3 regions of the Nocardia sp. IFM 10818 genome follow, and region 3 is predicted to be linked to each of the others. Evidence: riboswitches for the same ligand, from Rfam matches in the RefSeq annotation. Region 3 holds a riboswitch; each other region holds the start of a gene.
The links. A riboswitch is a leader RNA that binds a small molecule or an ion and turns the genes downstream of it on or off. The one in region 3 is predicted to bind S-adenosylmethionine.
Positions count from the first base shown of each region.

Region 1: linked by a shared signal. The riboswitch ahead of ACYQ5L_RS37160 (rhodanese-like domain-containing protein) and the one ahead of ACYQ5L_RS02465 (aminotransferase class V-fold PLP-dependent enzyme) in region 3 are both predicted to bind S-adenosylmethionine.
Region 2: linked by a shared signal. The riboswitch ahead of ACYQ5L_RS05835 (bifunctional o-acetylhomoserine/o-acetylserine sulfhydrylase) and the one ahead of ACYQ5L_RS02465 (aminotransferase class V-fold PLP-dependent enzyme) in region 3 are both predicted to bind S-adenosylmethionine.

Region 1 covers NZ_BAAHJH010000001.1:8,017,006-8,027,173, reverse strand. The annotation lists gene ACYQ5L_RS37195 (helix-turn-helix transcriptional regulator) at 1-563, opposite strand, end outside; gene ACYQ5L_RS37190 (YceI family protein) at 665-1,207, shown strand; gene ACYQ5L_RS37185 (CaiB/BaiF CoA transferase family protein) at 1,274-2,374, opposite strand; gene ACYQ5L_RS37180 (DUF456 domain-containing protein) at 2,595-3,077, shown strand; gene ACYQ5L_RS37175 (amidohydrolase family protein) at 3,074-3,952, opposite strand; gene ACYQ5L_RS37170 (FAD-dependent oxidoreductase) at 4,036-5,430, opposite strand; gene ACYQ5L_RS37165 (Rv0361 family membrane protein) at 5,723-6,160, shown strand; SAM riboswitch class IV at 6,203-6,318, shown strand; gene ACYQ5L_RS37160 (rhodanese-like domain-containing protein) at 6,334-6,756, shown strand; gene ACYQ5L_RS37155 (O-succinylhomoserine sulfhydrylase) at 6,943-8,157, shown strand; gene ACYQ5L_RS37150 (DJ-1/PfpI family protein) at 8,270-8,911, shown strand; gene ACYQ5L_RS37145 (MarR family winged helix-turn-helix transcriptional regulator) at 8,908-9,357, shown strand; gene ACYQ5L_RS37140 (HAD-IIA family hydrolase) at 9,466-10,168, opposite strand, start outside.
Region 2 covers NZ_BAAHJH010000001.1:1,343,069-1,353,236, forward strand. The annotation lists gene ACYQ5L_RS05815 (tRNA (cytidine(34)-2'-O)-methyltransferase) at 15-491, opposite strand; gene ACYQ5L_RS05820 (DUF3017 domain-containing protein) at 571-888, shown strand; gene ACYQ5L_RS05825 (hypothetical protein) at 898-1,059, opposite strand; gene metX (homoserine O-acetyltransferase MetX) at 1,184-2,341, opposite strand; gene ACYQ5L_RS05835 (bifunctional o-acetylhomoserine/o-acetylserine sulfhydrylase) at 2,338-3,663, opposite strand; SAM riboswitch class IV at 3,759-3,869, opposite strand; gene ACYQ5L_RS05840 (TetR/AcrR family transcriptional regulator) at 3,881-4,576, opposite strand; gene ACYQ5L_RS05845 (MFS transporter) at 4,710-6,203, shown strand; gene ACYQ5L_RS05850 (hypothetical protein) at 6,303-6,977, shown strand; gene ACYQ5L_RS05855 (ATP-binding protein) at 7,103-10,168, shown strand, end outside.
Region 3 covers NZ_BAAHJH010000001.1:503,661-513,828, reverse strand. The annotation lists gene ACYQ5L_RS02475 (LysE family translocator) at 1-392, opposite strand, end outside; gene ACYQ5L_RS02470 (biliverdin-producing heme oxygenase) at 433-1,104, opposite strand; SAM riboswitch class IV at 1,291-1,406, shown strand; gene ACYQ5L_RS02465 (aminotransferase class V-fold PLP-dependent enzyme) at 1,452-2,765, shown strand; gene ACYQ5L_RS02460 (hypothetical protein) at 2,808-2,996, opposite strand; gene ACYQ5L_RS02455 (DUF2752 domain-containing protein) at 3,012-3,467, opposite strand; gene ACYQ5L_RS02450 (TetR/AcrR family transcriptional regulator) at 3,467-4,108, opposite strand; gene ACYQ5L_RS02445 (SDR family oxidoreductase) at 4,216-5,004, shown strand; gene ACYQ5L_RS02440 (NAD(P)H-dependent amine dehydrogenase family protein) at 5,030-6,097, shown strand; gene ACYQ5L_RS02435 (MerR family transcriptional regulator) at 6,094-6,450, opposite strand; gene ACYQ5L_RS02430 (alkene reductase) at 6,516-7,637, shown strand; gene ACYQ5L_RS02425 (alpha/beta hydrolase family protein) at 7,623-8,996, opposite strand; gene ACYQ5L_RS02420 (ArsR/SmtB family transcription factor) at 9,006-9,590, opposite strand; gene ACYQ5L_RS02415 (pentapeptide repeat-containing protein) at 10,071-10,168, opposite strand, start outside.

The DNA of each region.
Region 1 (10,168 bases), 7.5 Mb from region 3:
GAGGCGCGCAGGGCGGAGGTGATCAGGTCGGCGGCCTCGGCCCAGTTGGTGAACCGGCGGATCGCCTCCGGATGCGCGAACAGGTAGAGCGCGAAGTTGCCGTGCACCGCCTCGTCGAACATGCCGAGCGGTTCGGCGAAGTCCCGCCAGGACGGATTCCAGGCCAGCATGTCCATGCCCCGCCCGAGCAGGTAGGCCGGGGTGGGGTGCAGGGCGTCGATGACCGCCTGCATGGTCTCGCTGACCTGTTCGCGGGCCTGCCCGGCGGAGGGGCAGTTGTTGCGCTGTTCCATGTGGATGGCCAGTGTGCCGAGGTGATGCCGCTCGACCTCGTTGAGCCGCAACGCATCCGCGAGCGCGCCCAGGACCGCGGTGGAGGGATTGGTATCCCGGCCCTGCTCCAGGCGGGCCAGATAGTCGGCGCTCACCCCGGCCAGCGCGGCGACCTCCTCGCGGCGCAGTCCGGGCGTCCGGCGCCGCCGCCCCGCGGGCAGCCCGACGTCCTCGGGTTGCAGCTGGGCGCGCCGGGCAATCAGGAACTCGGCGAATTCGGATCTGGACACCCCACCATGGTGCCCGATCCCAGCTCCGTTATCCCCGCCCTGTCAGGTCCAGGATCAAGACGGTGTGGCTAACCGGACCAGGGTCCCCTTGAATTGTCGGCATGACGACTTCCGAACAGACCGTGATCGCCCCCGGCTCCTGGACACTGGACGCCAACCACTCCTCGGTCAACTTCACCGTCCGCCACCTGGGCATTTCCAAGGTTCGCGGCCGTTTCAACAACTTCGAGACCAGCTTCGTCGCCGACGAGTCCGGCAAGGCCGCCATCGAGGCCACCATCGACCTGGACTCCTTCGACACCGGCAACGAGATGCGCGACAACCACGTCCGCTCGGCCGAGATCCTCGACACCGCCAAGCTCGACAAGCTGCACTTCCGCGTCGTCGAGCCGGTCGCCCTGGCCGCCGAATTCGAGGTCACCGGCGAGGTCACCCTCGGCGAGGTCACCAAGCCCATCACCCTCGATGTGGAGTGGGGCGGCGTCCAGGTCTTCCCCGGCGATCAGAAGCAGCACGCCGGCTTCACCGCCACCGGCACCTTCAAGCGCAGCGACTTCGATGTCGCGCCCGGCCTGCCCACCGCCATGCTCGGCGACAAGATCGCCATCGAGCTCGACATCCAGCTCGTGGAACCGACTGCCTGATAACGGATTACGAAGCTGCGGCGTCCGAAGGGACGCCGCCGCTCGGCATTTGCGAGCCGGGCGAACTCAGTCCGCCCAGACCTGCTCGATCGGGGTGCCCTCGGTCGGCGGCGGGGTGGGCGTCCCGGCCGGGGTGCGGGAGAACCGCGGGGCCGGGGCGTGCTGCACCACGCCGTCGATCTCGATGAGGCCGGTGCGCGCCTGGATGTGCGGATTCTGTTCCGCCTCGGTGAAAGTCAGCACCGGGGTGGTGCAGGCGTCGGTGTGCTCGAAGATGGCCCACCACTCGTCGCGGGTCCTGGTCTTGAACTTGTCGGCGAACAGCTTGCGCAGCTGGTCCTGGCCCGCCGGATCGATCTGGTGGGGGAGCCCCTCGGGATCGATCTCCAGACCCTTCAGCAGTTCGGCGTAGAACTGCGGCTCGATGCAGCCGACCGCCATGTACTTGCCGTCGGCGGTCTCATAGGTGTCGTAGAAGGCCATGCCGGTGTCGAGCAGGTTGGTGCCGCGCTCATCGGACCACAGGCCCATGCCCTTCATGCCCCAGATCATGTGCGAGAGGGCCAGCGCCCCATCGATCATGGCGGCGTCGATGACCTGGCCCTTGCCGGAGGACTGCCGCTCGACCAGGGCGGCCAGAATGCCGAAGACCAGGAACATGGAGCCGCCGCCGAAATCGCCGACCATGTTCAGCGGCGGCACGGGCCGTTCGCCCTTGCGGCCGATGGCATTCAGCACGCCGGTGAGGGAGATGTAGTTGATGTCGTGCCCGGCGCGGTCGGCGAGCGGGCCGTACTGGCCCCAGCCGGTCATGCGGCCGTAGATCAGCCGCGGATTGCGTTCCAGCGCGGTCTCGGGACCCAGGCCCATGCGCTCGGTGACGCCGGGGCGGAAGCCCTCGAGCAGCACATCGGCCTTCTCGATCAGGCCCAGGACCTTCTCGATGTCCGCCGGATCCTTGAGGTTCGCCTCGACAATGGTGCGCCCGCGCCACTGCGGCCGTTCCATGAAGCCGGGCAGCTGATTCGGCCGCTGCACCCGCACCACGTCCGCGCCGAGATCGGCGAGCAGCAGCGCCGCATGCGGACCCGGTCCGATTCCGGCCAGTTCAACAACCCGGACGCCCGCGAGCGGGCCCTGTTTGGTGGCGGTGGATGGAGTGCTCACGCCCTACCTCGGTTCATCGTCGATCCTGTGACCGGCAGCACGCGCCGGTGTTGACATTGTGACAATAGGGCGCGCGCGGGCGCGCGGCCACCCTGCCGCTCCGGACCGGCCTCGGGGTGGCGTCGGGGTGAATTGCGGGTGGCCATGCGCCCGGCGGGCGACGCGTGTCGGCCCCCGGTGAGTGAGAATGCGAGAGCAGCTACCAGCGGAAGGCATCGAAGTGAGCGCATGGGGTGAGGTCCTGGTCGGCCTCGCGATCCTGGTCGGGCTGATCGGCATCGTGGTGCCCATCCTGCCCGGCGTGATCCTGATCTTCGCCGCGATCCTGGTCTGGGCGATCCTGACCGGCGGCACCACCGCCTGGGCGATATTCGCCCTCTGCACAACGCTTCTCGTGATCAGCGGCGTCATCAAGTACACCTGGCCGGGCGCGAAACTGCGCGAGGCCGGGGTCGCCAATCGCTCGCTGTTCCTGGGCGCGGTGCTCGGCATCATCGGGTTCTTCGTCGTCCCGATCGTCGGCCTGTTCCTGGGATTCGTACTGGGCGTTTATCTTTCGGAATTCCAGCGGCTGCGCGTCCAGCAGCCGGCCTGGGAGTCCACCAAGCACGCCTTGAAGGGCGTCGGCCTGTCGATGCTCATCGAACTGCTCGGCGCCCTCATCGCCACCGCCGTGTGGGCGTCCGGCGCGGTGGTCGTCTAGTTCTCGATGATCGGCAGCGGAATCGTATCCGGCAGCGGCGGAGGCGGTTTCGGCAGTTCCGAGCGGTGCAGCCGCAGCGTCGGCGAGTCCGCGGCGAACAGCGGCCGGGTCGGCGCCGGATCCTCGAAGGGCCGTTCCTTGGCGGGCAGCCGGTAGAACGCCCGCGCATTGTCCTCCAGGACCTTGTGCAGATCCGTGCCGACGGCGTCGGCGATGATCTCGATATCGGTATCGCGGAACGGCCGCCCGGCGCGGGTGCCGGGCAGATCGGAGCCGAACATGAGCGCCTCCGGATTCACCGCGTGAATCTTGCGCAGCGCCTGCCCCACATTCATCGACACCCGCCCGAAGCCGGAGGCCTTCACCTTGGAGCCGCGGTCCACCAGGTTCAGCAGGTATGGCAGGCAGTCGTCGCTCATGCCCATGTGATCGATGGCCAGGGTGGGCAGTTTGGAGATGACCGGCTCCAGCGAGCCGAGCATGGACCCGTCGATATAGAGCTCCACATGCCAGCCGACCAGGTCGTAGGCGCGCAACGCGAGCATGGTGAGCCCGACGATGTCGAGGGCCGCGCGCTTGAGGTTGAACCGGACCGCGCGCACGCCCGCCCGGTCCAGTTCGATGATCTCCGCGTCGGAGGCGTCCACGTGCAGGTTGGTGACGCCCACCCAGCCCTCGCCCAGTTCGGCGAGGGCCGCGCGCAGATAGCTCTGATCGGTGCCCTGGAAGGACCCGCTGACCACGGCCCCGCCGTCGATATCGAACCGCGCCATGCGCGCGCGATAGTCGCCGATGGTGTACGGGTCGGGCAGGTAGCCTTCGTTTTCGATCAGCGGGAACCGCGGATCGATGATATGGACATGGGCATCGAACACGTGATCAGCATGCCTCAGAACGGTGACAAGTGCCGAAGCCCTTGTCCACCTGGCTTATTGGGCCAGGTCAGGGGTGGGGTGGACTAGTTGCCGACCTTGTCCGGCTCGCTGGCGCGCAGCATGTCCTCGCGCTCCACGACCTTCACCCGCTCGCGGCCCTCCGGCTCGCCGAGGGCGCGCTCGTGCGCGTCCAGGCGGTACCAGCCGGCCCAGGTGGTGAACGGAATGCCCTTGGCCTCCAGGAACTCGGTCACGGCCTCCGGCTCCGGCTTGGCGGCCGGGGTGAAGGTCGGGGCGTCGTCGAGCAGGCAGGCGATGGTCTCGTTGGCGTCGCCCTTGGTGTGGCCGATGAGACCGACCGGGCCGCGCTTGATCCAGCCGGTGACATAGGTCTGCGGCAGGTACCGCGCCGCGCCGTCGGCATCCTCGTCGATCAGCACGCGACCGGCCTCATTGGGCACGGTGCCGGCCTGGTCGTCGAACGGCAGCGACGGAATGTTCTGCGACAGGTAGCCGACCGCGCGGTACACGGCCTGGATGTCCCAGTCCTTGAACTCGCCGGTGCCCTTGCAGTTGCCGGTGCCATCGAGCTGGGTGCGCTCGGTGCGCAGGCCCACCACCTTGCCGTCCGCGCCGAGGATTTCGGCGGGGGATTCGAAGAAGTGCAGGAACAGCTTGTGCGGGCGGGCGCCGACATCGCGAATGGCCCACTGCTCCAAGGTGTTGCAGATCATGTCGACCTGCTTGGAATGGCGGCGGGCCGCTTCCGAGCCCTCGTCGTAGTCGATGTCCTCGGGATCGACGATGACCTCGATGGTCGGCGAGTGGTCGAGCTCGCGCAGTTCGAGGGGGGTGAACTTGGCCTGCGCGGGACCGCGGCGGCCGAAGACGTGCACTTCCAGGGCCTTGTTGGCCTTGAGGCCCTCGTAGACGTTCGGCGGGATCTCGGTCGGCAGCAGTTCGTCGCCGGTCTTGGCGAGCACGCGCGCCACGTCCAGGGCGACATTGCCGACGCCGAGCACGGCGACCTTCTCGGCCTCGAGCGGCCAGGTGCGCGGCACGTCCGGGTGCCCGTCGTACCAGGACACGAAGTCGGCGGCGCCGTAGGAGCCGTCCAGGTCGATGCCCGGGATCTCCAGGGCGCGGTCGGCATTGGCGCCGGTGGAGAAGATGACCGCGTCGTAGAAGCCCTGCAGGTCCTCGAGGGTGATGTCGACGCCGTAGTCGATATTGCCGAGCAGGCGGACCTGCGGCTTGTCGAGCACCTTGTGCAGGGCGGTGATGATGCCCTTGATGCGCGGGTGGTCGGGTGCGACGCCGTAGCGGATGAGACCGAACGGAGCGGGCATCCGCTCGTACAGGTCGATGCTCACCTCGGCGTCGGATTTCATCAACGCGTCGGCGGCATAGATGCCCGCGGGGCCGGCGCCCACGATCGCAATGCGGAGCGGGCGGGTCGCTGCACTCTGTTCGGTCATTCTTATGCGCACCCTCTGGTTGGAGCTACGTGTCGTCGGCCTGCGGCCTTCGTTCTTAGCTTAGGCTAAGTTGATGGCCTGGCTGCGGGTGGTGCCTGGATCGGAACCCCCGACGCTGCGGCGTTGCTGCGTGGTTCTGGTAATTCCCGCATTTTTGCGGGAATTGTGCCGATTCTAATCGTGCGTCTGGATTGTCCCCCGCGTCGGTGTGCCGGCCACCGGCGGCCCCTCCTGCTTGTGAGTACCCGGTGTCGCGGTCATTGCACCCATTCCGACCAGGCATGATCTAGTCATGAGCGATGACGGCCAATCCGATCAGCCAATTAAAATCAGCCAGAGCGAAACTCGTTCACTGTGGCCGTTCCTGCTGGCTGCGGGCGTAATCCTGGTCGTCATCATCGGCATTGTGGTCGCTGCCCTGGTGTCGCCGGTTGAGAAGAATGTCACAGACCGCGACCGGCTCGCGGTGGCCGCCAGCGCCTTCACCCAATCCCGCAGCGGCACCGACGTCCTGGATCCGAATACGGTGTGCCAGGGCTTCGACGAGAACCGCTCACCCTTGAGCAACCCTCGTGACGAGGGCGTCCAGTTCGAATTCGTGCGCCTCGACGATCCGGTGATCACCGGTGATCGCGCCACCGCGCAGGTCACCTACCGGGCCGATGGCGCGGAACGGACCGCGACCTGGACCTTCACCAGGTCCGGCAGCCGCTGGCTGGTCTGCGACTGAAAGGTTTGACAGCCGGGCTCCGGCCCAGGCACTCTCATCCCAGGTCATGAGTACCAGCGTCAAGCCCCGGCTGGCTGGTCGGCAACCCTCCTCCGCGGTGGGGTGCTCCGGGTGACGACCTGGCCGCGCACCGGAAAATGGTGCGGCAAGTGCGGATTCACAGGAGGTTCGAAGTGAGCTACGCGGGTGACATCACGCCGAAACAGGCGTGGGAACTGTTGCGGGACAATCCGGATGCGGTGCTGGTGGATGTGCGCACCGAAGCCGAATGGCGATTCGTCGGCGTGCCCGACACCAGCGGTATCGGCCGGCCGACCGCGCTCATCGAGTGGGTGGACACCAGCGGCACGCCGAATGCCCGGTTCGTGGATCAGCTGAAGCAGGCGCTGGCCGATCGCGCCGCCGACTCGGACGCGCCGGTCATCTTCATCTGCCGGTCCGGTCAGCGGTCCATCGGCGCGGCCACCGCCGCCACCGCCGTCGGCTTCGCGCCGGCGTTCAATGTGGTCGAGGGTTTCGAAGGCGCGCTGGACGCGCGCGGGCATCGCGGCCAGACCGGCTGGCGGGCCGATGGTCTTCCGTGGAGGCAGTCATGATCAGGGCAATCTCTCGGGCCGAGTCCCGTTGTCGGGCGGCGGTTCCGGCGTTGGCGGCGGGCCGATGGTGCTCTGTCGATTGGAGGCAGTCATGATCAGGGCAATCTCTCGGGCCGAGTCCCGTTGTCGGGCGGCGGTTCCGGCGTTGGCGGCGGGCCGATGGTGCTCTGTCGATTGGAGGCAGTCATGATCACCGGTGGCTCGTTCGACAAGCCGCTGCCCGAGGGCGTCGGCCCCGCCACCCTGGGCGTGCGCGGCGGCATCCGGCGGTCCGGTTACGACGAGACGTCCGAGGCGCTGTTCCTGAACTCGGGTTTCGTCTATGAGAGCGCCGAGGCGGCGGAGGCCTCCTTCACCGGCGATATCGAGCATTTCGTCTACTCCCGCTACGGCAATCCCACCGTCGCCATGTTCGAGGAGCGACTGCGGCTGATCGACGGCGCCGAGGCGGCCTTCGCCACGGCGTCGGGCATGTCGGCCGTGTTCACCGCCCTGGGCGCACTGCTCGGCGCGGGTGACCGCCTGGTCGCCGCGCGCAGCCTGTTCGGCTCGTGTTTCGTGGTGGCCAATGAGATCCTGCCGCGCTGGGGCGTGGAGACCGTCTTCGTCGACGGTGAGGATCTGGAGCAGTGGGAGCGGGCGCTGTCCGTGCCCACCCAGGCCGTGTTCTTCGAGACCCCCTCGAACCCCATGCAGACCCTGGTGGACGTCCGCCGCGTCACCGAGCTCGCGCACGCCGCGGGCGCGAAGGTGGTGCTGGACAATGTCTTCGCCACCCCGCTGCTGCAGCGCGGCTTCGACCTCGGCGCGGATGTGCTCGTCTACTCCGGCACCAAGCACATCGACGGCCAGGGCCGGGTGCTCGGCGGCGCCATTCTGGGCCCGCACGACTACATCGACGGCCCGGTGAAGAACCTCATGCGCCACACCGGTCCGGCGCTGAGCCCGTTCAATGCCTGGACGCTGCTCAAGGGCCTGGAGACCATGCCGCTGCGGGTGCGGCAGTCCAATGCCTCCGCTCTGCGCATCGCCGAATTCCTGGAGCGGCATCCGGCGGTCTCCTGGGTGAAATACCCGTTCCTGCCCTCGCATCCGCAGTACGAGCTGGCCAAGAGCCAGATGTCGGGCGGCGGCACCGTGGTCACCTTCGAACTGGCGGCGCCCGCGGACGAGGCCAAGAAGCGCGCCTTCGAGGTGCTCAACCGCCTGCGCATCATCGATATCTCCAACAATCTCGGTGATGCGAAGACGCTGATCACGCATCCGGCCACCACCACCCATCGTGCGATGGGGCCGGAAGGCCGTGCGAGCATCGGGCTTTCGGATGGCGTGGTGCGCATCTCGATCGGCCTGGAGGATGTCGAGGATCTGCTCGGCGATCTGGATCACGCACTGAGCTGAGAGTTTTCGCCGTGAGGCCGGAACCGTCTGTCGACGGTTCCGGCCTTCGTCGTTTTCCGGGACCGACTCATTGACAGTGTGCTGTCAAATATGACAGGATACTGTCATGACGATGAAGACAGTGCACCTGGCCATCTACGACACCTTCTCCGACTGGGAGACCGGCCACGCCACCGCGCACATCAACCGCGCGATGTGGCAGCGGGAACCGGGAACCTGGCAGGTCAAGACGGTCGGGCCGACCGCGGAGCCGGTCGTCTCGGCGGGCGGCATGCGGGTCGTGCCGGACGTCGTCCTCGCCGATCTCTCCCCGGCGGACAGCGCCATGCTGATCCTGCCCGGCGCAGATACCTGGGAGAGCGGCGAACTCGCGGCATTCGCGGCCAAGGCGGCCGAATTCCTCGCGGCGGGCGTGCCGGTGGCCGCCATCTGCGGGTCGACCTTCGGTCTCGCGGCGGCGGGCCTGCTCGATAATCGCCCGCACACCAGCAATGCGGCGGAATACCTTGCCTTCAGCGGATATTCGGGCGGTGATCACTTCGTGTACGAACCCGCTGTGCGCGACGGCGATCTGATCACCGCCAGCGGCACCAAGCCGGTCGATTTCGCCCGGGCCATCTTCGCGCGGCTCGGCGTCTACGAGCCGCACATTCTCGACGCGTGGACCAAGCTCTACGCCGACAGCGATCCGGCCGGATTCTTCGCCCTCGCCGAGTACGAGGAGAAGCGGTCGGCCGAGCAGGCGGCGCGGTGAACGCCGAACAGGAACTGTTCAGTACGGCGGCGATCACGTCGTTCCGGCTCAATGGCCAATTCCTCGCCATCGCCGAGGAATTGGCCAAGCCGGCCGGCATTACCGCGGCCTGGTGGCAGGTGCTCGGCGCGGTGCTGCACGAGCCGCTGCCGGTGGCCGGGGTCGCGCGGGCGATGGGCATTACCCGGCAGAGTGTGCAGCGCATCGCGGATCTGCTGGTGGACAAGGGTTTGGCCGAGTACCGGCCGAATCCGGCGCATCGGCGCGCCAAGCTCGTGGCCATTACCGAGGACGGTCACGAGGCGCTGCGGCGGATCGAGCCGCAGCACGCGAAGATGGCGGCCCGGTTGACGGCCGAACTCGGCGCCGAACGGCTGGCGCGGATCGTCGACGGTCTGACCGAGCTGTCCGCTGCGCTCGACGCGCTGGAGTCCGCGCCGGAATGAGTGAGCCCGCGCCAAGGGGAGAGAGCCCGCGCCCGAGCGAGTAGTCCGCGCTCGAACAAGCCGAATCCGCGCCCGGGCGGGTCGAATCCGCGCCCGGCCGCGAAGTGTTCAGGCCGCGAACGGGTCCTTGGTGTGGCCGACCAGGTCGGCGACCGACTTCAGGATGCTGGTCGGGCGGTACGGGTACTGCTCGACCGTGGACTGGGTGGAGATGCCGGTGGTCACCAGGATGGTGCGCATTCCGGCTTCCAGGCCGGAGATCACATCGGTGTCCATGCGGTCGCCGATCATGACGCTGGACTGCGAGTGCGCGCCGATGCGCCGCAGCGCCGACCGCATCATGAGCGGGTTCGGCTTGCCCACGTAGTACGGCTCCCTGCCGGTGGCCCGGGTGATGAGCGCGGCCACCGAACCCGTGGCGGGCAGGATGCCCTCGCGGGAGGGCCCGGTGACATCGGGATTGGTGGCGATGAAGCGCGCGCCCGCCGAGATGAGGCGGATGGCGGTGGTGATGGCCTCGAAGGAGTAGGTGCGGGTCTCGCCGAGCACCACATAGTCCGGATCGCTGTCGGTGAGCACGTAGCCGACCTCGTGCAGGGCCGTGGTGAGGCCGGATTCGCCCACCACGTAAGCGGTTCCATGGGGCCGCTGTTCCTTGAGGAAGGTCGCGGTGGCCAGTGCGGAGGTCCAGATGGACTCGACCGGGATGTCGAGGCCGGTGTGCCGCAGCCGCGCCTGCAGATCGCGCGCGGTGTAGATCGAGTTGTTGGTGAGCACCAAGAACGGAATCTCGTTGTCGCGGAGCTCGGCC
Region 2 (10,168 bases), 840 kb from region 3:
ACGTCCGTATTGTCCTACACCGCGCCAGGAAAACCCTGTTGCCGCCAGGCTTCGTACACCGCGACCGCGGCGGCATTGGACAGATTCATGGAGCGTCGCCCGGGGAGCATGGGGATGCGGAGCTGGGTGGTGATGCGGGGGTCGGCGAGGACGTCGTCGGGGAGGCCGGTGGGTTCGGGGCCGAAGAGGAGGACGTCGCCGGGGAGATAGGTGATGTCGGTGTTGCGGGTGGTGGCGCCGGCGGTGAAGGCGTAGACGCGTTCGGGGGCGATGGCTTCCCAGGCGGCGGAGAGGTTGTGGTGCACGGTGACCGAGGCCAGGTCGTGGTAGTCGAGGCCGGCGCGGCGGAGTTTGGGCTCGGATAGGTCGAAGCCGAGGGGTTCGATCAGGTGCAGGTGGCAGCCGGTGCCGGCGGCCAGGCGGATGGCGTTGCCGGTATTGGGCGGGATGCGCGGCTGGAAGAACACGAGATGGAACACGCCGATCAGCATTGCAGAAGATACGGACCGTGCTGTTCGTGACCCGGCCGTGGGTCGGGCCGTCGCGGCGGCGGGCGGTTAAGCTCGCAGCGTGAGTCCAGCCCATGCCGCCCCCGAGGATCGCAGCAGCCGCGCCGGTGCGTTCGTGCGGGAGAATCTGCCGATCATCCTGATCGCGCTGGTGATGATCGTGGCCGTGGTGCTGCTGGCCTGGGATCGCTGGCGGCGCGGGACCTATGTCTTCGGCGGCGCGACGCTGCTGGCGGCGGCCTTCCGGATGCTCCTGCCGACCGAGAAGGTGGGCGTGCTCGCGGTGCGCAGCAAGGGATTCGATGTGGCGTGGCTGACGGCGCTCGGCGCGACGATCATCGTGCTGGCGGCGACCATCAGCCCGCTGGGTATCACATAGGGGCGGGGATCAAACCTTGGTCATGCGTCGGCCGAGCTCACGGCGCAGGATCTCCTGCGACGGGAGCCGGTGTAAGACGCGGAGGATATCGGGGCGAAGCTCGAGCTGCTCCTCCTCGGAGAGCAGATCGACGAGATCACGTAGATCCATGTCATCGAAGGCTGCCGTCATGCTGGATAACATTAGCGCCACGGCGACCGGATTGGATCGCGATCAGATCACGGTTACCGATGTGTCACCCGCATGAAACCGGCAGCGCCTCAGTGTAATTCGCGCGAAACGGGCGCGACTCGAATTAGCGCTCGCGCGCCGCGCGTGCCAGCTCCATGGTCTCCACCATGAGCTTGCCGATCGCCTCGGTCTCGGTGAGGAAGCCGTCGTGCCCGTCGCGCGAGCGCACGATCTCCAGGCCGCGACAGCCGGGCAGCAGATCGGCCAGCTCCTGCTGTGTGCGCAGCGGGTAGAGGCGATCGGAGTCCACGCCGCCGACGACGCACGGCACCGGGGTGGCGGCCAGCGCCGCCGCCACGCCGCCGCGCCCGCGGCCCACATCGTGCCGGTTCATGGCCTCCGACAGCAGCACATAGGTCGCCGGATCGAAGCGCGCGATGAGCTTGTCGGCCTGATACTCCAGATAACTCTGCACCGCGTATCGCCCGCCGTCCCAGGGATTCTCGGTGCCCTGGGCATGATTCTCGAAGCGATGGTCGAGCTCGAACTCGGTGCGGTAGGTCAGGTGCGCGATGCGCCGCGCCAGCCCCATACCGGTCATGGGCGCCCGCCCGCTGCCGTGATAGTTGCCGCCCTGCCAGTCCGGATCGGAGGTGATGGCGGCGATCTGCGTGGTCTGCGTGCCGATCTGATCGGCGGTGGCGCGCGCGCCGACGGCCAGCACCAGCGCCGCACCCACCCGGTCCGGATACCCGACCATCCACTCCAGCACCCGCATGCCGCCCATCGACCCGCCGACGACGGCGGCCAGCCGGTCGATGCCCAGCAGATCGAACAGCGCCACCTCGGCGGTCACCTGATCGCGAATGGAGATCTCGGGAAACCTTGCGCCCCAGGGCTTTCCGTCCGCGGCCAAGGAGCTCGGCCCGGTGCTGCCCTTGCAGCCGCCGAGCACATTGGTGGCGATGACACACCATTCGCCGGTATCGATTGCCGCACCCGGCCCGACGATGCCGTCCCACCAGCCGGGCTGGGCGTGATGCACGTCGGCCGGGCCGACCACATGCGAATCACCGGTCAGCGCATGCTCGACCAGAATCACGTTGTCGGCATTCGCGGAAAGTTCGCCCCACCGTTGCACGGCCAGCGTCACGTCCGGAATGACGGCCCCGTTCTCCAGCCGCACCGCCCCGATGGCAATACTGCCGAGCGTCCCGTCGGACGGCGGGAGCAGAGCTTCCGCCGTCTCCCGCACCGTGCTCGATTCGATGTTCACGATCACCGTGCCGCCGCCGTCAGTCCGGCCCGCAGATCCGCCAGGATGTCCTCGATCCCCTCGATGCCTACCGCGAGACGCACCAGACCAGGCGTGACGCCCGAAGCGAGCTGCTCTTCGGGAGTCAGCTGGGAGTGGGTCGTCGACGCCGGATGGATCACGAGCGAGCGCACATCCCCGATGTTAGCGACATGGCTGTGCAGGACCAGCGCCTCCACGAACTTCTTGCCCGCGTCCACGCCGCCGGCCAGCTCGAAGGACACGATGGCGCCGACGCCCTTGGGTGCCAGTTGTTTGCCGCGCTCATACCAGGGCGAGCTCGGCAGGCCCGCGTAGAACACCGACTCCACGCCCGGCGCGGTGGCCAGGAATTCGGCGACCGCCTGGGCATTGGCCACGTGCCGCTCCACCCGCAGGCTCAGCGTCTCGATGCCCTGGCTGATCAGGAAGGCATTGAACGGCGATACGGCCGCGCCCAGATCGCGCAGCAGCTGCACGCGCGCCTTGAGCGCGAACGCCGGCGCGCCGAGATCGGCGAAGACCACGCCGTTGTAGGACGGATCGGGGCTGGTGAAACCCGGGAACCGGGACTGCCCCTCGGCATCGCGCACGGTCCAGTCGAAGGTCCCGCCGTCCACGATCACACCGGCCACCGCCGAACCGTGCCCGCCCAGGTACTTGGTGGCCGAATGCACCACGATGTCCGCGCCGTGCCGCAGCGGCTGGATCAGATACGGCGTGGCCACCGTGTTGTCCACGATCAGCGGTACGCCCGCCGCGTGCGCAACCCCGGCGATGCCCGGGATATCCAGGATCGAGCTGCTCGGGTTCGCGACGGTCTCGCCGTAGAACGCCTTGGTATTGGGCCGCACGGCCGCCCGCCACTGCTCCAGGTCGTCGGGATCCTCCACGAAGCTGACCTCGATGCCCAGCTTGGGCAGCGAGTAGTGGAAGAGGTTGTAGGTCCCGCCGTACAGGTGCGGGCTGGACACGATGTGGTCGCCCGCCGCGGCGAGATTCAGGATGGCGAAGGTCTCCGCCGCCTGCCCGGAGGCCAGCAGCAACGCCGCCACACCGCCTTCCAGGGCGGAGATGCGCTGCTCCACCACGTCCTGGGTGGGATTCATGATGCGGGTGTAGATATTGCCCGGCTCGGCGAGCCCGAACAGCGCGGCGGCGTGATCGGTATCGCGGAAGGCGTAGGACGTCGTCTGATAGATCGGCAGGGCGCGGGCCCCGGTGGCGGCGTCGGGCGCCTGCCCGGCATGGATCTGCTTGGTGTCGAAAGACCAGTCGGCCGGGTCGATGGGCGCGGTCGAGTCACTCATGTCCTGCTCCAAGAAAAAGGTCGCCGAAAGGCGGAAGTCTGACGTTATCGAGAAACGAATAGGCTTCGACAACAACACATTTCGGGTGGCCTCCTACGTTGCGCTTGCACTCGTCCCTCGAGTGCCAGGTCCTCACCCGGAGCACCCCACCGCAGCTGGAGGGTTGCCGATCAGCGAGCCGGGGCTTGTCGCTGATGCTCTTGACCTGAGCGAGATTCTAACTGCCGGATCCGGAACTTCCCGCAGTGGGGCCGGACACACTCGGAACCGCGCACACCCGGATGTACTCCGCATAGGCGGTGTTCACGTGATTCACGCAGTGCGCGGCGATGGCTTCCAGATCGTTCCCGTCGAGCAGTTGCCGCAGGCTGTCCTCCTTGCCGGCGTGGCAGATGACCTGCCAGATCGACAGCAGCAGCTGCACCGAGAGCGCATCGGGCGCGGCCCCGAGCCGCTCCGCCAGCACCCGCGCGAGGGCGGCCTGTTCGAAGGAGACGGATTCGAAACTGCGGGCCCGCACGGTGGGGTTGTCCAGGATCAGCCGCTGCATCTGCTTGAACTGCTCGAAGGAGATCGGTTCGCCCTCGGTGAGGATGCGGTCGATCACCGCGAGGAAGCTGGCGCGCAGCGCTTCGAGTTCATTGCCGGTGCGCGGCTGGGCGGCCAGCGCCTCGGCCTGCGCGCCCTCGAAGTCCTCGATGAGGCCGACCACGATGGCCTCTTTCGAGTCGAAGTACCGGTTCACGGTGCGCGGCGAGACATCGGCCGCGTCGGCGATCTGCTCGACGGTGGTGGCGTCGAAGCCCTGCTTGTCGCACAGCCTCAGGGCGACCTCGATGATCCGAGACCGCGTCTGCTGCTTCTTGCGCTCCCGGAGTCCGGTCCGGGTGGTCGACGTCGACAAACCGAGCATCGGTCCAGTCTAGCGATACTTCGCGCGATTGTGACCTCATCTGACAACTGTCGCAACGCGACAGATTTCTCTTGACGACATTTGTCGCCCGATGACACGATGACTGCACTGCCCGGCAACCGAGGAGATGACCATGACCAGCGGGATCGCGGCGCTGGACGCCGACCGGAAACCAATCGAGACAACGACTTCCACCCGCTGGTGGGCGCTGGGCGTACTCGCCCTGGCGCAGCTGATGGTGGTGCTGGACGTCACCATCGTCACGATCGCGCTGCCCTTCGCGCAGCAGGATCTGCACATCAGCGACGGCGACCGGCAGTGGGTGATGACGGCCTACACGCTCATCTTCGGCGGCCTGCTGCTGCTCGGCGGGCGGCTGGCCGACTATCTGGGCCGGCGCCGGATCCTGCTCATCGGCCTGATCGGCTTTGCCGCGGCCTCGGCGCTGGCCGGGCTCGCGCAAACGGGCTGGCAGCTGTTCGCCGGGCGCGGTCTGCAGGGCGCGTTCGCGGCGCTGCTGGCGCCGGCCGCGCTGTCGCTGGTGTCGGTGACCTTTCCCGAGGCCAAGGAGCGCGCCCGCGCCTTCGGCGTCTTCGCGGCGGTCTCGGCGGGCGGGGTGGCCATCGGGCTCATTGTGGGCGGCGCGCTCACCGAATACGCGGACTGGCGCTGGACGCTGCTGATCAATACGCCCTTCGCGCTGCTGGCGGTGCTGGGCGGACTGGCCTTCGTGGTCAAGGACGTGCCCGAACCGCGCACCGGCGGCTACGACCTGCCCGGCGCCGTCACGGTCACGCTCGGATTGGTCTCGATCGTCTACGGATTCAGCCGGGCGGCCGACGACGGCTGGCTGGCGGGCACCACCCTCGCGCTGCTCGGCGCCGGGCTCGCCCTGCTGGCCGCCTTCGTGGCCATCGAGCGTCGTTCCGTGAATCCGCTACTGCCGCTGCGTATTCCGGGTGAGATCAATCGTGGCGGGTCGTTCCTGGTGGCCTTGCTGGTCCCCATCGCCATGTTCGCCATGTTCCTCAACCTGAGCTTCTACCTGCAGATCACGCTGGGCTACTCGGCGCTGAAGGCGGGCGTGGCCTTCCTGCCCTTCCCGATCGGCATCGTCATCGCCGCCGGCCTCACCAGCGCCGTCCTGCCCCGTCGCGGGCCGCGGCCGGTGCTGATCGCCGGCGCGCTGCTCGGCGTGCTGGGTCTGCTGTACCTGTCGCGACTGGATTACGGCGACGGCTACGCCACCAGCGTCCTGCCCGCCATGATCCTCATCGCCCTCGGCATGGGCCCGATCTTCGTGGCCATGCAGACCACGGCCCTGCATCAGGTCGACGAGGCCGACTCGGGCGTGGCCAGCGCCCTGCTGAACGCCGCCCAGCAGGTCGGCGGCGCCATCGGCACGGCCCTGCTCACCACGATCGCGGTCCAGGTGGCCGAGAGCTACGCGGAGAACAACGCCACCGTCGACAATCTCGCCGCCCGCGCCGCTATCCACAGTTATGACATCTCGTTCCTGATCGGCGCCGGTTTCTTCATCGCCACCATCCCGATCATCTGGCTGATGATCCGCGACAAGCCCGAGAATCTGCTCGAAGGCCCCGAGTACGTGCACGTGGGCGTCTGATATCCGCCTTCTACGGCAGTGCGCACCCGCCATCGGAGTCGGTGGCGGGCGCAAGTCGACGGCAAGTCGTTGTGAGTGGGAGCGGGTTTCAGTGGATGCATGACGACTCTGATGACAGCCGAACCCACCACCCGCGACCCGGATACCCGATGGCCCGCATACGCCCTGATCGCGGGCGGGGTGCTGTGGTCGATCGGCAATGGCCTGCATCCCCTGGAACATTCGGAAGCGGCCGAGCGGGCGGCCACCTGGGTGGCGGCGCACCTCACCTTTACCGCGGGTTCGGTACTGCTGGCGGTGGGTCTGCCGGTGGTGACGGCGTTGTGGCGCGGCGACCGCCGCTGGGCGACCGCGGGGCAGCCGGTCGTCGCACGTGGTTGGGCGGCACGCGTTTCCGCCCTCTCCGGCGCGTTGATGTTCCTCGGCTTCGCGGTGACCGTGCCGATCGGCTCCTACCACGAGGTCTTCGTCGCCACCGAGCTCGCACACCACGATCAGGCCCGCATCGAAGCGGCCGCGCTACCCGTGACCGGCCCGCTCGCCGCCGCCCTGCTCCTCGGCTGGCTGCTGCTGGCCATCTGCGCCCTCGCTGAGCCGAGGCCCGGCCTCGGTCGTGTTTCCGGAGCGCTGCTGCTGCTCGCGGTGTTCGCCATGGCGGCCGCGGAGGGCTTGCCCGGCCCCGAGGGCCTCTGGATCATCCCGGGCACCATCGTGGTCGGAATCGCGCTGGCGTCAGCCGGATTCCGCAGTCTGCGCCGGCCTGCCACCCGCTGACCGGGGCCGGTCTCGCACCTGAGGACCGCGGCCGGGCTCGCGGGACCGAACCGGGAACGGTCGCCGCACCGTGGTCGTAGGTGGCGATCGTTAGCAATGGGCAGCCGCGAGACGATGATCTCTCCGTGGTGTATGTGGGAGTGCTCGGCGCGTTGCGGGTCGAAGTCGACGGGCGGGCGGCCGCATTGCGCGGGCCGATGCAGGGCGCGGTGCTGGCGCGGCTGGTTTCGGCGGGCGGCGAGGTGGTCTCCGCGGACCGGCTGGTTGAGGACCTGTGGCAGGGCGAGCCGCCGCCGAAGGCCGCGGCGGCCCTGCAAGCGCACATCTCGTATCTGCGCCGCGCCCTGGAACCCGCCCGCCCACCGCGCGCCCCCGCTCGCGTGCTGATCTCGCAGTCCCCCGGCTACGCACTGTGCCTGCCGGCCACCGCCGTGGACGTCTGGCATTTCGAGGAACTTGTCGCCGCGGCCGCCGCCCATCCGGACCCGCGCGCCCGCCGCCGCCTGCTCGGCGATGCCCTCACCCTCTGGCGCGGCCCGGCCTACGCCCCGTACGCCACCGCTGGCTGGGCCGCGCCCGAACTCGCTCGCCTCACCGATATGCGCTGGACCGCAATGGAACAGCGCGCGAGCGCAGCCCTGGAACTCGGACGCCCCGACGAAGCGGCGACCGGCCTGCACCGCCTGGTCGAGGAACACCCCGAACGGGAGGAGGCCGTGCGCCTGCTGGCCCTGGCCCACTACCGCGCGGGCCGCCAACTGGAAGCCCTGGCCACTTTGCGCCGGACCCGAACGATTCTCACCGGCGAATTCGGCGTCGACCCGAGCCCGCCACTGCGCGAACTGGAATCGGCCATCCTCGCCCACGCCCCGAACCTGCTCCCACCGGTACTCACCGTGCACGCGGCCGCGCCCCATGGCCCCGCCACACCGCAGCAGTCCGATCGGCACGAGCCGGGGCAATCTCCGACCGCAGGATCGGCCGCGCCGCACGAGTTCGTGGTCGGGTACCTCGAACAGCGTGCCGTGGTGGCGGCCGCGGCGCGGGAAGCCACGGCCGGCCGGGTGCGGCTGGTGTGGGTCGAGGGTGAGGCCGGAGCCGGAAAATCCACGGTGGCGCGGGCGATCACCGAGGAACTTCGGGTGGCGGGGTGGACGGTGGCGATGGGGCATTGCCCTGAAGTGGACGGGGCTCCGGTGGCATGGGCCTGGGTGCAGTTACTGGGCGAACTGGGCGGCGGCGCGGGCGGGCAGGCGGGACCGTTCGAGATCGCGCGGGCCGTGACCACGCGGTGCGGCGAGGTCGGGTGGCCGGTAGCGATGATTCTCGAGGACACGCATCGTGCAGACGGGGCAACCCTGCAGATCCTGCGCCAGGTGGTGGCCTGGCTGGCGGAGAGCCCGGTGCTGATCCTGGTGACCTTGCGCGGATCCGAAGCGGGAGAGGAGATTCGGGCCACGGCGGCGGCACTGGCAGCGGTCACGGCAGCGCGCCCGGTGCTCAGCGGGTTGGACGGGGAAGCGGTGCGGTCGGTGGCGGCGGCGGCCGGGATGCGCGGAATCGACGACACCACACTGGCATTGCTGCGCGCTCGCACCGGCGGTAACCCGCTGTTCGTGCGCGAACTGGCCAAACTGGCTGCCGCGGAAGGCAATCTGCACGCTCTCCCGATCGCTGTACGTGATGTGCTCGGCCGTCGCATAGACCGCCTCCCCGCGGGCGCGACCCGAATGCTCCGCCTGGTCGCCGTCTGGGGCGACGACATCGACTTCGACCTCCTGCTCGACCTTTCCGGCGAACCTGAGGACACCTTGATCGACTGGATCGACACCGCCGTCGTCGCCGGCCTGCTTCGTCTCGGCCGCACCGGCCGAATCAGCTTCGGCCACGCCCTGATCCGCGACACCGTCTACGGCAGCATCCCCGCCCTCCGCCGCGCCCGCATGCACTGGTCCGCCCTGGAAACCCTGGAACGTACCCGCGCCCCAGACCTCGACGCCCTCGCCCACCATGCCCTCGCGGGCCTGGGAGTCCGCATCGGTGCGACGGCGGAACCAGCCGCCAGCGCCGCCCTCGATATCACCGACACTGCCCTGAGTGGCGGCACGGCAACGGGTTCGGCTACCGATCCAGCAAGGGCTACGGCTGCTGGCGTGCGCGTGGTGACCGCCCCCGCCGAGGGCGTGAGTGCGGACTGGGGTTTCGGTGGGAGCTCGGGGATGACAGTGCGGGGACTGGGTCACGTGGTCGCGGCTGCGCGGCATTGCGAAATACGGGGTGCGCGCGCTGATGCGGCGCCCTTGTGGCGGGCCGCGCTGGAGTTGTACGACCGCGTGGGGGAGGACGGGGTGGATCGGCGGGGGGAATCGCTTCGGGCGCGGTGCGGGCTGGTGACCGCCTTGGCGTACAGCGGGAATCACGAGGCTGCGCGGGTGATGTGGCGGCGGGCGCTGGATTGGGCCGAGACCCTGGAGATTTCGGTGGACACGGCGGTGGGCGTGACGGTGGAGGGGGATACCGGGTCGCGGGTGATCGGCGCGTCGGTACCGGCGGCTGCGGAGGCCGTGGTGACCGTGTTGACGTGCTGGCGGGCGCCGGTGATCTGGTCGACGCGCACTCGCAGGGAGCCGGATCAGCGGATGGCGGATGCGTTGGCCGACGCCTTGCGGGGGCCGGTGCGCGCGTCGGATCGGGTGCGGCTCTTGGTTGCAATGGTTTTCGAGACCGAGGGCTGGGACGATGCCCGGGCGCGGGATGCGGCAGGGGAGGCGCTGGGACTGGCGCGGACGCTCGATGACGACGAATTGCTCTGTGCGGCTTTGAATGCGCGGGCGTTCATGGCGCTCGGTCCGGATCTGTGGGATGAGCGGGCCCCGCTGGCGGAGGAGCTGCTGCGGGTGTCGGAGGCGGCGGGGCTGGTGGAGTATCGGGCGGTGGCGCACTATCTGCGGTTCCTGATCGCGGCGGGGGACGGCGATCTGGTGGGGGCGCGGCAGCAGGTGGAGCTGGCGCTGGAGTGCGCGATCGGCGGGCAGTTGAATCAGCTGCTGGGTGTGCTCCATCTGTTCTCCGCCGTGCTGGCGGTGCTGCGCGCCGATTACGCCGCCGCCGAGGCGATCTACGCGGAGTTCAGCGCCGCCATGGTGGCCTCGGGCAGTGCGAACGGGGCGGAGATGCTGCTGGTTTCCGGT
Region 3 (10,168 bases):
TTCGGATTGAAAATGCACGACAGCAATCCCGCAGCGAATGCCGAGCGAACGGTGACATCGTCCCGCGGCGCGTCGATGGCGACCTCCGCCTCCCGGGCGGCCCGATTGCGGCGATATTCCAGGAAGGCGCGAATCCCCAAGTACACCAGGTAGATTCCGCCGACCACCTTCAGCACCCGATAGGCCGTGGCCGACTGCTCCAGCAGCGCCGCCACCCCGGCGGCGACCACCACCGCCCAGACGATCCCGCCCAGCGCCGACCCGATCGCCGCGGCCACCGCCGGTCGTCGCCCGATAATCGAAAACCGCAGCACCAGAAACGAATCCGGCCCGGGCGTCAGCGACAGCACCAGGCACAGCCCGATAAAGCTCAGCAGCAGCGGAAGGCTCACCCCTCCATGGCAGCGCACCGCCGCCGCGAGGGCAAGGGAATTAGGCGGCGAACTCCGCGCCCAGTTCACGGAACACCTCGGTGTTCAACGTGAACGCCAGCCGCGCCTCGTCGAGCACCTGCTCGACCTCGGGACCGCCGACCGGCAGCTGATCGAGCTGCTCGCGGTATTCGCGTTTGAACGCAGCGGGATTCGAAATGCCGTCGAAGACGTAGAACCGCACGCCGTCGCCCTTCTTGGGCAGGTCCCACAGCTTCTCGGCGGTTCCGCGAATGACCTGTCCGCCGGAGAGATCGCCCAGGTAGCGGGTGTAGTGGTGGGCCACGTACCCGGCCGGGAAGCTGCGCGCGCACTCCTCGATGCGGGCGGCATAGGCGGCGGTGGCCGGCAGCGCGGTCAGCTCGTCGCGCCAGCCGGCCCCGCCCAGGTGGGCCAGATCGGCCTCCAGGGATTGCAGGCGGGCCAGCTCCGGCCGGATGAACGGCCCCGCGACCGGGTTCTCGGCGAGCTCGGCGGAATGCTTCTCCAGGGCGGCGTAGACGAACCACAGCTGCGCGGTGTAGCGGTAGAAGGCCTCGACTCCGAGTGCGCCGCCGAGCAGGTCGCGCATGAAGGTGGAGTGTTCGGCCTCTTCGTGCTGCCGCTCGGTCGCGGTGCGGATGAGGGTCGAGAACGGGGTGCCGGTGTCCGTGCTGTCGGCCTGCATCGACATGGTGCTCGCAACCTCTCGTCATCAACTCCGGGGCGCCGAAGTATGGCTACCCTAACTTCTCCTTCGAGGGTACGCGTCAGCAACGATCTCGCGATTCGAACTTTGCGGTCCCGGCGATCCAACTTTCGGATGATTTTCCGGACGGGGTTGACAAGGCTCCCAGCCGTCTGCCAACCTCTCAAACCAGGTCATGAGTACCAGCGCAAAGCCCCGGCTAGCTGGTCGGCAACCCTCCTCCGCGGTGGGGTGCTCCGGGTGACGACCAGGCCGCAGCCCAAAACCGGGCGCGGCAAGCGCGGACTCTCGATCATTTCGATCGCGTGTCCCTGGCCCGATGGGATTTCGTGATGACTGCTTTCGCCGACCAGACCTGTGCCGCTCTCGCCACCGTCTCCGGCTGCGACCTCCAGGTGCCCCTCGTGCAGGGCGGCGCCATTCGCTACGCCAACTTCGACTACGCGGCGAGCGCCCCCGCCTTGCAGCAGGTCACCGACCGGATCGCCGAACTGCTGCCGACCTACGCCAGCGTGCACCGCGGCGCCGGCTACGCCTCGCGCATCTCCACCGACTGCTACGAATCCGCCCGCGGTTCGGTCGCCCGCTTCCTGAACGCCGCCGACGATCAGGTCGTGGTCTTCACCCGCAACACCACCGATTCGCTGAACCTGCTCGCCTCCTGCGTGCCCGGCGACACCGTGGTCCTGGATGTGGAACACCACGCCAACTTCCTGCCGTGGACCCGCCACGGCCGCCGCGTGGTGCCCATTGCCGACACCATCGAGGAGACCATCCAGCGCATTGTCGCCGAGCTGTGCAGCAAGCCCGCCGCGCTGCTGGCGATCACGGGCGCCTCGAATGTGACCGGTGAACTGCTCCCGCTGGAGCGCCTGGCCTGGATCGCGCACCAGTGCGGCACCCGCATCCTGGTCGACGCCGCCCAGCTGGCCCCGCACCGCCGCATCGACCTGCGCACCACCGGCATCGACTACCTCGCCTTCTCCGGCCACAAGGCCTACGCCCCCTTCGGCGCGGGCGTGCTGGTCGGCCGCCGCGACTGGCTCGATGCCGCCGAGCCGTACCTGGCCGGCGGCGGCGCGGTGCGCTCGGTGACCGCCGACGGCGCCGACTGGGCCCCCGCCCCGCAGCGCCACGAGGCCGGATCCCCCAATGTGCTCGGCGTGGCCGCCCTGGCCGCGGCCTGCGACACCCTCGCCGGACTGGACGAGGCGACCGTGCTCGAGCACGAGCGGTACCTCACCCACCGCCTGCGCTATGGCCTGAAAACCGTTCCGGGCGTGCGGTTCCTGCGCATCTTCCGGGACAGCACCGACGCCGTCGGCATTGTCGCCTTCACCATCGACGGCTTCGAACCCGGACAGGTCGCCGCCTATCTCTCGGCCGAACACGGCATCGGCGTGCGCGACGGCCGCTTCTGCGCCCACCCGCTGCTGTCCCGCCTCGGCGTGGACGCGGCCCTGCGCGCCAGCATCGGCCTGGGCACCACCGCCGCCGACGTGGACCGGTTGATCGACGCCGTCGCCACCCTGGTGGAGAACGGCCCGAGCTGGAATTACGCCCGCACCGAAGGCCATTGGAACCCCGTCCCCGAGACCCGCCCTTTCGCGAATACCGATGCGGGAGCAGCGCCCTGCGGGTTCTGACGGGCCAGGGGGCGAAGCCCCCTGAGAGTCCCGAGAGTCGGGTTATGGCACCAGATAGCGGGCGGCGAGTTCCTCGACGAAGGGATCGTCGTCCGCCACCGCGTTCAGCAGATCCAGGTCGTCGCGCACCGAGATCTCGCGCGGATCATCCTGTTCCGGATCGGCGGGACCGTCCTCTTCCAGCTGCCGGATCAATTTCGCGCGCACGCGCTCTTTCAACGTGTCGGCCATAACCCGAGCATGCCATCAAACCGGCGCGAGCCAGCTCCCCCACGGCGTATTCCGGACGACCGTATATATAAGGAGCAGCGCCAGCGTGATCCACATGGCCTTCTTCGGCAGCACCTGAGGTAGTCGCGGAATCGTTCCCCCGCGCCACCCGCGCACCAGCCACGATCCCCACCACACGGCGAAGCCCAGCAGCAACGGCACGATCAGGATATTGCTGTGGACGGCATCGAGAATCCGCCCGTCGGTGAGATTGTGCAGCCCTCGCAGTCCCCCGCAGCCCGGGCACCACAGCCCGGTCAGCTCGTAGAACGGGCAGAACCCGTACGACCCTTCCGCGTGCGGATCCCGGAAATGCAGCAGCGCCAGTCCGCCCGCCACCGCCGCGCCCGCGAGCAATGGCATGCCCACGCCGACCCAGCGGGGCCGGGTCGGATTGTCGTTCACGGGCGCTGACCTGGTGTCCACGAACATCAACGGTAGCCGGGCCCGCGGCGCGCTGCCAGATCGCCGACGGGTGCGAGCAGCACGCCCGCGAGCATATCGATGATCTCCATGCGCGCTCGCATATCCGCGGCCTCGATCCGGCCCGCCTCGACAGCGCGTTCGTGATCGGCGAGCAGCGCGAAAAGCACTGTGGGCAGGGTGCGCAACCGCCGGATGCGCACGCCCGGCGGCAATTCCGTCAGCTCATCGCCGAGCCGCTGCATGATCACCCGGACCGAGGTGCGCGCCTCGCTGGCCAGGTTCGCGGCATCGGTCACCGCCGGGTGGGTGTGGATCTGCTCCAGGAATCGCGCGTAGTGATTGATCCCGTACCGCTCGTTCAGCTCGAACATGGGCAGCACCAGCGCTTCCAGCAGTCCGTGCACGGAGGCCGCCGAACCCGTCTGTTCCGCAAGCAGTTCCAGCCGCCGCACTTCGAGGGTGGCCAGCCGGTGCTCCACCACGGCTTCGATCAAGCCGTCGCGCGAACCGAAGTGGTATTGGATGGCCGAATTGTTCCGCTGCCCGGCGGCCGCCGCGATATCGCGCAGCGGCACCGCCTGCCCGCGTTCGGCGATCAGCCGCTCGGCGGCCTCGATGATCCGCTCTCGCGCTTCGGTGACTGCCATGCGTGCAGACTAGCCTGCCCAGCAGCGGTTGAAGAACTTCTCCTTGACAGTTAAGAACTAATTCTTAAAGCTACCTGTGACCGTCGTCATATCGGAAGGACCGCTCGATGATCCTGGACAAATTCCGCCTGGACGGCCGCGTGGCCGTCATTACCGGCGCGGGCCGCGGCATCGGCGCGGCCGCCGCCCTGGCCCTCGCCGAGGCGCGCGCCGATGTCGCCATCGCCGCGCGCACGGAGTCCCAGCTCGATGAGGTGGCGGGCAAGGTGCGCGCCCTCGGCCGTCGCGCCTTCACCTTCCCCGGCGATCTCTCGCACACCGGAACGCTGAAGGACTTCGCGGAGGCCGCGGCCGCGAATCTCGGCCGCCTCGACATCGTCGTCAACAATGTGGGCGGCACCATGCCCAATACCTTCCTGACCACCAGCGCCGAATTCCTCGATCAGGCTTTTCATTTCAATGTCACGACCGCGCACGCCCTGACCCGGGCCGCCACCCCGCACCTGCTGGCCGCCGGCGGCGGCTCGGTCGTCAACATCACCTCCACCCTCGGCCGGGTGCCCGGTCGCGGCTACCTCGCCTACGGCACGGCCAAGGCCGCGCTGGCGCACTGGACCCGTCTCGCCGCCACCGACCTGTCCCCGCGCATCCGGGTCAATGCCATCGCGGTCGGCTCGACTCTCACCTCCGCCCTGGATGTCGTTGCGCAGCAACCGGAAATGAAGAAGCAGATGGAGGACGCCACCCCGCTGCAGCGCCTCGGCGAGCCGTGGGAGATCGCCGCCGCCATCGTCTACCTCTCCTCCCCCGCCGGCGGCTACCTCACCGGCAAGGTCCTGGAAGTGGACGGCGGACTCATCAGCCCCAACCTGGAGCTCCCCATTCCCGACCTGTGATCGTCTGCCCGCCAGGAGTTCTGCCATGAAATACCGCGTAGTCCAGTGGAGCACCGGCAATGTCGGCCGCCGCACCCTGCGTTCCATCCTCGCCCGCCCCGAACTCGAGCTGGTCGGCGTCTGGGTCTCCAGTGCGGCCAAGGCCGGTAAGGACGCCGGTGAACTCGCCGGTCTCGACCGCGACACCGGCGTCCTGGCCACCACGGACGCCCAGGCGCTCATCGACCTGAAACCCGATTGCATCGTCCACACCGCCATGGCCGACGACCGCCTGCTGGAGGCGGTGGAGGATCTGAAATCCTTCCTGCGCGCCGGGATCAATGTCGTCTCCAGCAGTCCCGTCTTCCTGCAATTCCCCTACGGCACCCTGCCCGACGACGCCATCACCCCCATCGTCGACGCCGCCACCGCGGGCGGAGTGTCGCTGTGGGTCAACGGCATCGATCCGGGCTGGGCCAACGACTGGCTGCCGCTGCTGCTGTCCAGCGGCTCCGAGCGCATCGACGCCATTGTCTGCTCGGAGATCATGGACTACTCCACCTATGACAATCCCAAGGTGCTGTTCGACATCATGGGCTTCGGGCGTCCGCTCGACGACCTCCCGCTGCTACTGCAACCCGGGGTCCTCACCCTGGCGTGGGGCAGCGTGATCCGCCAGCTCGCCGCCGCGCTGGATGTCGAACTCGACGATGTCACACAGCATTTCGAACGGCTTCCGGCTACCGAGAAGATCGAGATCGGCGCGCATGCCATCGCGCCGGGCACCGCGGCGGCGCTCCGCTTCCAGATCCACGGCCTGCGCCACGGCCGCGAGGTGCTGACCCTCGAACACGTCACCCGCCTGCATCCCGCACTCGCGCCCGACTGGCCGCAACCGGCCGGAAAGGGTTGCTACCGAGTGGAAATCAAGGGCGAACCCGACTATCAGCTCGACCTGCAGCTCTACAGCAACGGCGATCACGCCGAGGCGGGCGTGGTCGGCACCGCCGCCCGGCTGGTCAGCGCGATCCCCGCCGTGATCCAGGCCCGTCCCGGCCTGCTCACCGCCACCGATCTGCCGCTCACCACCGGCCGCGGGGTGGTGTCGCCCTAGACGGCGGCCCGGCCGATCACATCGTCGAGCACATCGCGGGAGCGCAGCAGATCGCGGATCTGGCGATCGATGCGCTCCCGTTCGACTTTCAGCTCGTCGACCAGCTCCGGGGTGGCGAACTCATTGGCCCGCCCGTCGGCATCGCGCATGCACGGCAGGATCTGCGCGATCTTCTTGCTGCACAGGCCCGCCGCGTACAACTCCTGGATGTGGATGACCCGGTCCACCGCCGGCTCCGGATAGTCGCGATGGCCGCCCGGGGTGCGCGCCGACACCAGCAGGCCCTGCTCCTCGTAGTAGCGCAGGGACCGCTCACTGACCCCGGTGCGCGCCGCCAGCTCCCCGATTCGCATGCGCCACCTGGCCTTCCGTCTCCGGACTTGATTCTCACATCAATGTCAGATTTTACCGTACCCGCATGACGAACACCGCACCGCGCAACAGCCTCTTCGACTCCGCCGCTCTCGGCGCCCTCGACCTGCCCAACCGCCTGGTCATGGCCCCCATGTCCCGCAATCGCGCCGCCGCCGACGGCACCCCGACCGAGCTCATGGCCGCCTACTACACCCAGCGCGCGAGCGCCGGGCTCATCATCGCCGAGGCCGCCACCCCCAACCGGATCGGCAAGACCTACGCCGGTATCCCGGCCATCCACACCGAGGCCCATATCGCCGGATGGCGACAGGTCACCGATGCGGTGCACGCCGAAGGCGGCCGGATGTTCCTGCAAATCCAGCACGGCGGACGCATCGGCCATCCGGACAACAGCGGCCTGACCCCGATCGCGCCCTCGCCGATCGCGCTGCCCGACACCATCCACACCGCCGCCGGATCCCGGCCCGCTCCCGTCCCGCGGGAAATGACCATCGACGATATCCACACCACCATCGCGGATTTCGCCGCCGCGGCCCGCAATGCCATCGCGGCCGGTTTCGACGGCGTGGAAGTACACAGTGCCAATGGTTACCTGCTGCACCAGTTCCTGTCCGACAACACCAATCAGCGCACCGACTCCTACGGCGGTTCGATCCGCAACCGGATCCGCCTCACCGTGGAGGTGGTCGAGGCCGTCGCCGCGGCCATCGGCCCGGAACGCGTCGGCGTGCGCATCGCACCCGGCGTCACCGCCAATGCCATCGCCGAGACTGATACCGCCGAGTTGTACCCGGCACTGATCGATGCCCTGTCCGGCAAGGACCTCGCCTACCTGCACGTGGTCTTCGCCGACCCGGATTCCCCTGTCTTCCAGGACATCCGGCGCGACTGGCGGGGCGCCCTCATCGCCAACCCCTACCTCGGCTGGGGCGAACCGCTGCCCGCCGACGGCGGCAAGCAGCAGGCCGAACGCCTGCTGGCCGCGGGCGCCGATCTCATCTCCCTCGGCCGCCCGTTCCTGGCCAACCCGGACCTGGTCGAGCGCCTGCGCATCGGCGCACCCGTCAACCCGTTCCGCGACGCCTACTTCTACGGCGGCGACGCCACCGGCTACACCGACTACCCGGTGCTCGCCGGCAGCCTCGTTTCCTCAGGGCACCAGTAGGCCCCAGTAGAGCGCCCAGAGCGTGAATGCCGTGCCGCCGCAGACCAAGAGCGTCCATCTGGTGCGGGCGCCCGCGCCCGCACCGGAGAGCGTGCCCCGGCCCCGCGCCACGACGACGCCGAGGGCGACCACCGCGCACACCGCGCTCAGCTGCAGGGCCAGCCACGGCAGGGTGCGGCCGAACACGAGCGGGCCGAACGAGGTCGCGCGCGACAGCATCAGGAATCCGAGCTGGACGATGACGCCGGCGGTGGCGATCGCGGCCGCGGACGCCAGGATTCGCGCGGGGCGGGCATTCGGCAGCCGCCAGGCCCGAACCAGGCCGGTCAATGCGTAACCGCCGAAAGCGAACACGATGCCGGACAACAGCATCAGCTGCACCGCGGTGGACTCCCACCAAGCCAGCGGCCGCAGCGGCTGTGCCGAATGCGACTGTGCCGCAGCAGGATCCACCTGGGTCGCGGCGCTACCGGGCAGCCCGTGCACCCAATCGGCCATGAGCTGAACGTATCCCGGAGCCAGCTCCGGCAGCTTGTCGAATCCGTCCGTCGTGGAGAACCCGCCGTGCTGGGCGTTCGGCACAGTGCGCAGCGTGTAGTTCGTCTTACCCACCGCGTCGAACGCCGCCCGGAAACCCCGCAGGCTGTCCCCCGGCGGAGTGAGCCGATCCAGCTCACCCCAGATCGCGAGCACCGGCTGCGGGATCCGCTGCAGCACCGGCACCCCGTCGTAATCCGCCTGCGCGAACTGCCCCGCGCCCACCAGTTGCCGGATCGCGGTGGGCGCCAGCCGATCGACCATCGACCCATGCACTCCGCCCGCCATGAGCCTGGTCTCGTTCGCCCAGTTCTGCTGCACGGCCGGAGGCAGCGAGTTGGCTCCGATCGTAATCAGGAACGCGGCCTCACTCGATCGCGAAACCGCCAGCGGCGCAACCCATCCGCCTTCGGAGAGGCCCCACATGCCGACCCGCCGCGGATCCACCTCGGGCCGATTCCGCAGCGCGGCAAGCCCGGCCACCGCGTCATCGGCGAGCAGCGAGTAATCCCGATGCGAGGGCGTGTAGTCCTCGGTGCGCTTGTCGTAGCGCAGCGCGACAATTCCCGCACGCGCGAGCGCCTCGGCCACCTGGGCGTATTGCTCGCCGCGCCCATTCCCCGACCCGTGCACGAGCACCACCCCCGGCAGCCCGGTCGCCCCCGCGGGCGCGTGCACCGTGCCGCCCGTCGTAGTCCCGTCGGACCGGGTGAAGGTGATATCGACCGCGACGACCTCGGTCGCGCCCGCCACCGGCGCCCCCGCCACGACGGCGGTAACCATGCTGACCAACAAGACAATTCGCTGCACGATCGGCAACATGATGAATCCTTACTCGCTGTAGTCCATCCCCGGCGCCGGAAACGCGAGGAACCGCGTCAACACCCGGCGCGCACCGGGCCGCCCCTCGGCATGCGTGGCCTGAAACCGTTTGAGCAGCGCGAGATACTCCTCGAAGAACCCCTCCAGCTCCTCCCGCGTCGCATAGATGGCCCCCCGCGAAAACGGCAACATATCCGCCCACTCCCCCAACTGCCCCCGCTCCGCCTGATACCGCTGAAAGCTCTCCACATCGTCAGCGATATGCACCGCGAGCAGCCCCTCCATCACCTCCCGCAATTCCGGCGACGGATTCCGATCCACCCGATACCGCAAGTCCTGCGGCTTGGATCGCCACCACCGCTCCTTCCCCTTGGCCAACTCCGGCACCTCGTCGATGAACCCGAACTCGGCCAACTGCCGCAGGTGATAACTCGTAGCCCCACTGCTCTCCCCCAGCACCGCCCCCAACGCCGTAGCCGTAGCGGGCCCCTTCTCCGCCAGCTCCCGCAGAATCCGCTGCCGCAACGGATGCGCCAACGCCCGCAACGCTGCCGGATCGGTGATCTCCCTGGGCGCAGGTACCTCATCAGCCATACGTACAAAGTACTCTTTGCAAAGAGATCTCTGCAAATACTTCTTTGCACACAGGCCCTGAAACGACGAAACCCCCGATGTGGAATCCACATCGGGGGCCTGATCTCGGAGCCGCCTGGGGGAATCGAACCCCCACGGGGCAGGGCTTAGGCCAGGGACAACCCTCGGGGATCGGCCCGCGACCTGCGGCAAGTCGAATCTGATCGAATCACAACTGGATTGGACCGGGCCAGCGTAACCCCCTTTTGTGGACGCCGTCCACAGGCTGCATCCACATCTGTGGAACCAAACGCGCCGCGGACGCGTCCATTTCGACATGGAGCCAGATCTGGAATTGCTCATTGCCGACCTGTGATCTTCGCTCTATGAAGCCGAGGCGCGTGATCTTGAGGAAGCTCAGGCACACCGGGAGTTTGTGGCGCAGCGGCCATCTCGCCAACGCCGCGCGCACCAGCAGGGCGGCGACTGGCGAGGATAGTTCTACCGCTCAGGTCGGCTTGGTGGTGGCGTGAATCCTTCTGGCCAGACTGTGGCTTCGTTGTAGTAGATATTGGTGAGATTCGCGCCGGTGAGGTCTG